Variovorax paradoxus: one gene and its partner. The protein of the gene in region 2 interacts with the protein of the main gene of each other region in a pairwise test. Links are inferred from orthologs where the notes say so. Each region holds a gene or a part of one and is shown on either strand. Other genes may lie near its edges.

Region 1 (3,270 bases), 1.8 Mb from region 2 along the record:
CCATCGAGCAGGTGGGCATCGGCTTCATGTTCGCACCCAACCACCATCCGGCCATGAAGAACGTGGCACCGGTGCGCAAGGAGCTCGGCATCAAGACGATCTTCAACATCCTGGGGCCCCTGACCAATCCGGCGGGCGCGCCGAACATCCTGATGGGTGTGTTCCACCCCGACCTGGTGGGCATTCAGGTGCGCGCACTGCAGCGGCTGGGCACCGAGCACGCACTGGTTGTGTACGGCCGCGACGGCATGGACGAGATTTCGCTGGGCGCAGCCACCATGGTGGGCGAGCTGAAGGACGGCGAGATCCGCGAATACGAGCTGCACCCGGAAGACTTCGGCTTTGCCATGTCGAGCAACCGCACGCTGCGCGTGGAAACGCCCGAGCAATCGAAGACCATGCTGCTGGGGGTGCTCGACAATCAGGCCGGTCCGGCGCTCGACATCGTGCTGCTGAACGCAGGCGCGGCCTTGTATGCCGCCAATGTGGCCGATTCGATGGCCGCCGGCATCGAGCGCGCGCGCGAAGCCGTGGCCTCCGGTGCGGCGCGGAACAAGCTGGCCGAACTGGTCAAGGCTTCCACAACGGTTTGAACAACCGCTAAAGACGAAAACAGAACATGTCCGACATCCTCGACAAGATCATTGCGGTCAAGCGGCAGGAAATTGCTGCGGCGCAGAAAAAGAGTCCGCTCGAAGTCGTGCGGTTCGACGCCGAGAGCCGCGTGCTGACGCGCGATTTCGAAGGTGCCCTGCGCGCCAAGATCGCTGCCGGCGAGGCCGCGGTGATTGCAGAGATCAAGAAGGCGAGCCCCAGCAAGGGCGTGCTGCGGGAAGACTTCATTCCGGCCGACATCGCACAGAGCTATGCAGAGGGCGACGGAGAAATCAGCGCGGCCTGCCTTTCGGTGCTGACGGACAAGCAGTTCTTCCAGGGCGGGGTCGACTACCTCAAGCAGGCGCGAGCCTCCTGCGAGCTGCCGGTGCTGCGCAAGGATTTCATCGTCGATCCCTACCAGGTGTACGAATCGCGTGCCATGGGCGCCGACGCGATTCTCTTGATTGCGGCCTGCCTCGACGATGCGCAGATGAAAGACTACGAAGCCATTGCACGCGGGCTGGGCATGGCGGTGCTGGTCGAAGTGCACGACGCGGTCGAGCTCGATCGCGCGCTCAGGCTCAGGACGCCGCTCATCGGCGTGAACAACCGCAACCTGCGCAATTTCGAGGTCTCGATCCAGGCCACCATCGACCTGCTGCCACGGTTGCCGGCCGACAGGCTGGCCGTCACCGAATCGGGCATTGCCACGCGTGAAGACGTGGCCACCTTGCGTGCGGCCGGCGTGCATGCCTTCCTGGTCGGCGAGGCCTTCATGCGCGCCAAGGAGCCGGGCGAGGCACTCGCCGCATTGTTCAAATGAGCCGACCCGATCAGCTGGCGAGCAGCGACCCTGCCGACTGGCCGGTGGCGCCGGGCTGGCAGCCGCTGGTCGATGGGTTCTTCGGCGGCGTCGTGGGGCAGAAGCTGCTGGGTTTCTTGCGTGAGCGCCTCGATGCCGGTGCCGTAATTTTCCCGCCCCAGCCGCTGCGGGCGCTCGAACTGACGCCACCCGAAGACGTGCGCGTGGTGATCCTGGGCCAGGACCCGTACCACGGGCGTGGCCAGGCCGAGGGGTTGGCCTTTTCGGTGGCCCCCGGCGTAGCGCTGCCGCCGTCGCTGCGCAACATCTTCAAGGAGCTTCAGCGCGACCTTGGAGCGGCTCCGCCGCCGTTCCCCAACCCGGGTGGCAGCCTAGTGAAGTGGGCGACCCGCGGGGTGCTGCTTCTCAACACCTGCCTCACGGTGGAAGAGGGGCAGCCGGCCAGCCATTCAGGGCGCGGCTGGGAGGTGCTGACCGATGCCGTCATCCGACATGTATCAGAGGGCGCAAAACCTGTTGTTTTTATGCTGTGGGGCTCGCATGCGCAAAGCAAGCGCGCACTGATCGACATCGACCGACACAAGGTGTTGATGTCGAACCATCCCTCGCCCCTTTCCGCGATGCGCCCGCCCGTGCCCTTCATCGGCTGCGGGCATTTTGGCGAAGCGCGTGCCTGGAGGGAGGCGCACCAGCAAGGCGGCTGATTTCGCGGATAATTCCGGCCAGTTCGCCTCGTGTGGTTCCCGCGTCTTATTGGTGCTGGGGGTTCTGTGAAGTCACAAAACCGTGCTATATTTCGAGGTTCGCCGGAGAGGTGGCCGAGTGGTTAATGGCAGCAGACTGTAAATCTGCCCTCTTACGAGTACGCTGGTTCGAATCCAGCCCTCTCCACCAGCGATGAATTTGGTTTCTAAGAGCGATTGGATCTAGCGCTTTGGGTGCCTTTGAGTGCCCCCGATGCGGGAGTAGTTCAATGGTAGAACCCCAGCCTTCCAAGCTGATGACGCGGGTTCGATTCCCGTCTCCCGCTCCAGAGACCCGGTTCGACGCCGGAAGCGATTGGTTAGACAAAAGCCCTTTTGGCTCAGTGGTAGAGCACTCCCTTGGTAAGGGAGAGGTCGCGGGTCCGATTCCCGCAAAGGGCACCAGTTTTTGGGGGTTGCAACGGCAGCTTTGCAACCCATCTGCATACGTTGAAATCGTTTTTTTCGGAGTCGAAAAATGGCAAAAGGTAAATTCACCCGCACCAAGCCGCACGTGAACGTGGGCACGATCGGTCACGTTGACCACGGCAAGACCACGCTGACGGCTGCGATCGCGACGGTGCTGTCGGCCAAGTTCGGCGGCGAAGCCAAGGCCTACGACCAGATCGACGCGGCGCCCGAAGAAAAGGCCCGCGGCATCACCATCAACACCGCCCACGTCGAGTACGAAACGGCCAACCGCCACTACGCCCACGTGGACTGCCCCGGCCACGCCGACTACGTCAAGAACATGATCACCGGCGCAGCCCAGATGGACGGCGCCATTCTCGTGTGCTCGGCCGCCGACGGCCCCATGCCCCAGACCCGCGAGCACATCCTGCTGGCGCGCCAGGTGGGTGTGGGCTACATCATCGTCTTCCTGAACAAGTGCGACATGGTCGACGACGCCGAACTGCTCGAGCTGGTCGAAATGGAAGTGCGCGAACTCCTCGACAAGTACGAGTTCCCTGGCGACGACACCCCCATCATCCACGGCTCGGCCAAGCTCGCCCTCGAAGGCGACAAGGGCAAGCTCGGTGAAGAAGCCATCATGAAGCTGGCCGAGGCCCTCGACAGCTACATCCCGACGCCCGAGCGCGCCGTGGA
Region 2 (3,135 bases):
GCGAGGTCGTGACGCACGACGACCCGCAGAACCGTCCCACGGTGTTCCGCAAGCTGCCGCGCCTGCAGCAGGGCAAGTGGCAATCGGTCGGCCGGCTCGACCTGAACACCGAAGGCTTGCTGTTGTTCAGCAGCTCCGGCGACCTCGCCAACCAGCTGATGCACCCGCGCTTCGGCCTGGAGCGCGAATACGCTGTGCGCGTGCTCGGTGCGCTCAGCGCCGACGAAAAGAAGAAGCTGCTCGAAGGCGTGCGCCTCGACGATGGCATGGCCCAGTTCGGCACCATCGAAGAGGGCGGCGGCGAAGGCTCGAACTGCTGGTACCGCGTCACCATTTCCGAAGGCCGCAACCGCGAGGTGCGGCGCCTGTTCGAATCGGTCGGCCACGCGGTCAGCCGCCTGATCCGCATCCGCTACGGCGCCATGGTGCTTCCGCGCGGGCTGAAGCGCGGTGCCTGGATGGAGCTCGACGAGCGCGACATCAGCGCTTTGTTCCAGGCATCGGGCGGCGGCGCGCCGCGCCCGCAGCAGCAACGCGGCCCGGGCGGGCAGGACGGTGCCGGCGGCGGCCGCAACGGGCGCAACAAGAAGCGCCGCGGCAACAACCGCAACGCCGGCGGCGCGCAGCAGCAGCCCCGCGACATGCGCGATGACGGCCGCGAGGCGCCCATTCCGAACCCGCTCGGCGAAGGCCGGCCGCCGCGTGGAGAGCGCGGGGGGCGCGGCAACCGAGGCGGTGGTGGTGGCGGCAACGCTGGCATGCAGCCGCAAGGCCGCCGTGGCAACAACAACAACCGTGGCAACCGCCAGGGTGAAGAGCGTCCGCCAGGCGGCGCGAACCAGCCGGATCCGATGAAGACCTCGCTCGGCTACATCGGCGCCGACAGCTTTTCGCGCCAGCGCAAGGAGCAACGCCAAGGCCCAGGCCGCCGTGGTGGCGGTCCGGCGGGCGGAGGCTTCGGCGGGCAGGGCGGCCCGGGCGGAAACCGCCGCCGCGGACGCTGAAAGCCAGCTGCCAGCGCAGCCTTTCGCGGGGTTTTCACCAAGGCCCCGGGCTGCGCCGGTTAAAATCAGAGGCTTTGTCGCCGTAGAGTGCAACATATTCGTTGCAGCCGTGACAAAACACTTCAAAATTAAAGCTCAGGAAGCACTTCAATGGCTATCGAACGTACCCTCTCCATCATCAAGCCCGACGCCGTTGCAAAGAACGTCATCGGCAAGATCGTTTCCCGCTTCGAAGCTGCCGGCCTCAAGATCGTCGCCGCCAAGCTGGTGCACCTTTCGCGCAACGAAGCCGAGCAGTTCTACTCGGTCCACAAGGAGCGTCCCTTCTTCAAGGACCTCGTCGAGTTCATGATCTCCGGCCCCGTGTTCGTGCAAGTGCTCGAAGGCGAGAACGCAATCGCCAAGAACCGCGACCTGATGGGCGCCACCGACCCGAAGAAGGCCGCCCCCGGCACCATTCGCGCCGACTTCGCCGACAGCATCGACGCCAACGCGGTGCACGGTTCGGACGCTCCCGAAACCGCAGCGAACGAAGTGGCCTTCTTCTTCGCCGGCCTCAACGTCTACGCGCGCTGAAGCCGTATCCCGGCTGATTTCATGACCACGGCCAACCTGCTCGAATTCGATCTCGAGGGGCTGGCTGCGTTCTGCGAAAAGCTCGGCGAGAAGCGATTCCGCGCCACGCAGCTGTTCCGCTGGATCCACCAGCGTGGCGCCAGCGACTTCGCCCAGATGACCGATCTGGCCAAGTCGCTGCGCGAGAAGCTCGCCACAACCGCTCGCGTCGAGGCCCTCTCGGTTCTCACGCAGCACGAATCCAAGGACGGCACGATCAAGTGGCTGTTCGACGTCGGCGATGGCAATGCCGTCGAAGCCGTATTCATTCCCGAAGACGACCGCGGCACGCTGTGCGTGTCGTCCCAGGCCGGCTGCGCGGTGGGTTGCCGTTTTTGCTCCACGGGGCATCAGGGCTTCAGTCGTAACCTGAGCACGGGCGAAATCGTCGCCCAGCTGTGGTTTGCCGAGCACTTCCTTCGCAAGCACCTGAAACGCGACGAGCGCGTCATTTCCAATGTGGTGATGATGGGCATGGGCGAGCCGCTGCAGAACTACTCGGCGCTCGTGCCGGCGCTGCGCACCATGCTCGACGACAACGCCTATGGGCTGTCGCGCCGCCGCGTGACCGTGTCGACCTCCGGCGTGGTGCCGATGATCGACCGCCTGGGCGCCGATTGTGCAGTGGCCATGGCCGTGTCGCTGCACGCGCCCAACGATGCGCTGCGCGACGATCTCGTGCCGCTCAATCGCAAGTACCCCATCGCCGAACTGATCGGGGCCTGCAAGCGCTACCTGGCGCATGCGCCACGCGACTTCATCACTTTCGAGTACTGCATGCTCGACGGTGTGAACGACCAGCCCGAGCATGCGCGGCAACTGGTGGAACTCGTTCGCACGCATGGCATTTCGTGCAAGTTCAACCTGATTCCGTTCAACCCGTTTCCGGCCTCGGGCTTGCTGCGTTCGCCGCAGCCGCGGGTGCTGGCGTTTGCCAAGACGCTGAGCGAGGCCGGCCTCGTGACCACCGTGCGCAAGACGCGCGGCGACGACATCGACGCGGCCTGCGGACAGCTGGCCGGCGACGTGAAGGACCGCACGCGCGCCGCCGAACGCATGGCCCAGCGCCGTGCCGTGTCGGAGCGCCCTGTTGTTCTGCATCCGGTTCGAAAGACCACCCCCCAGGAGCACTGATCCAATGAGCATGGCCTTTCCGATGACCACCGCGAGCGCGCAGCGGCTGCTGACTGCAAGCTTTGCCGGTGTGGCCGTGGCGTTTCTGCTCGTGGGCTGCGTCAACACGCGGACCACCACCACCAGCCTGGCCGACACCAGCTCGGGCAAGGGTGCGGAGATCGTCACCGAGTCGGACGAAAGCAGCCGGCAGCGCCGCGCGCGGCTGCGGCTTGAGTTGGCCTCGGGCTACTTCGAGCATGGCCAGAACACCGTCGCGCTCGACGAAATCAAGCAGGCGCTGGTCGCCGACCCCAACTACGCGGATGCCTACAGCCTTCGGGGCCTCGTCTACATGCGGCTCGACGATGCCGGCATGGCCGAGGACAGCTTCCGCCGCGCC

Evidence for each region.
Region 1: the proteins of ndk (region 2) and GOQ09_RS03005 interact in binary tests that used the Escherichia coli proteins (3 or more experiments, as listed by UniProt). The link is inferred for Variovorax paradoxus from one-to-one orthologs.

Annotation. Positions count from the first base shown.
Region 1 is NZ_CP046622.1:649,565-652,834, forward strand. Bases 314-3,270 are described here. They hold GOQ09_RS03005 (uracil-DNA glycosylase), read left to right. Parts: upstream 314-1,416; coding sequence 1,417-2,124; downstream 2,125-3,270. Other genes in these bases: trpD (anthranilate phosphoribosyltransferase), read left to right, coding at 314-593; trpC (indole-3-glycerol phosphate synthase TrpC), read left to right, coding at 620-1,420; tuf (elongation factor Tu), read left to right, coding at 2,642-3,270. Also shown: more of trpD, read left to right, coding at 1-313. UniProt on the Escherichia coli protein: Excises uracil residues from the DNA which can arise as a result of misincorporation of dUMP residues by DNA polymerase or due to deamination of cytosine.
Region 2 is NZ_CP046622.1:2,450,133-2,453,267, forward strand. Bases 46-2,867 are described here. They hold ndk (nucleoside-diphosphate kinase), read left to right. Parts: upstream 46-1,154; coding sequence 1,155-1,580; downstream 1,581-2,867. Other genes in these bases: GOQ09_RS11515 (pseudouridine synthase), read left to right, coding at 46-1,004; rlmN (23S rRNA (adenine(2503)-C(2))-methyltransferase RlmN), read left to right, coding at 1,602-2,753; pilW (type IV pilus biogenesis/stability protein PilW), read left to right, coding at 2,758-2,867. Also shown: more of GOQ09_RS11515, read left to right, coding at 1-45; more of pilW, read left to right, coding at 2,868-3,135. UniProt on the Escherichia coli protein: Major role in the synthesis of nucleoside triphosphates other than ATP. The ATP gamma phosphate is transferred to the NDP beta phosphate via a ping-pong mechanism, using a phosphorylated active-site intermediate.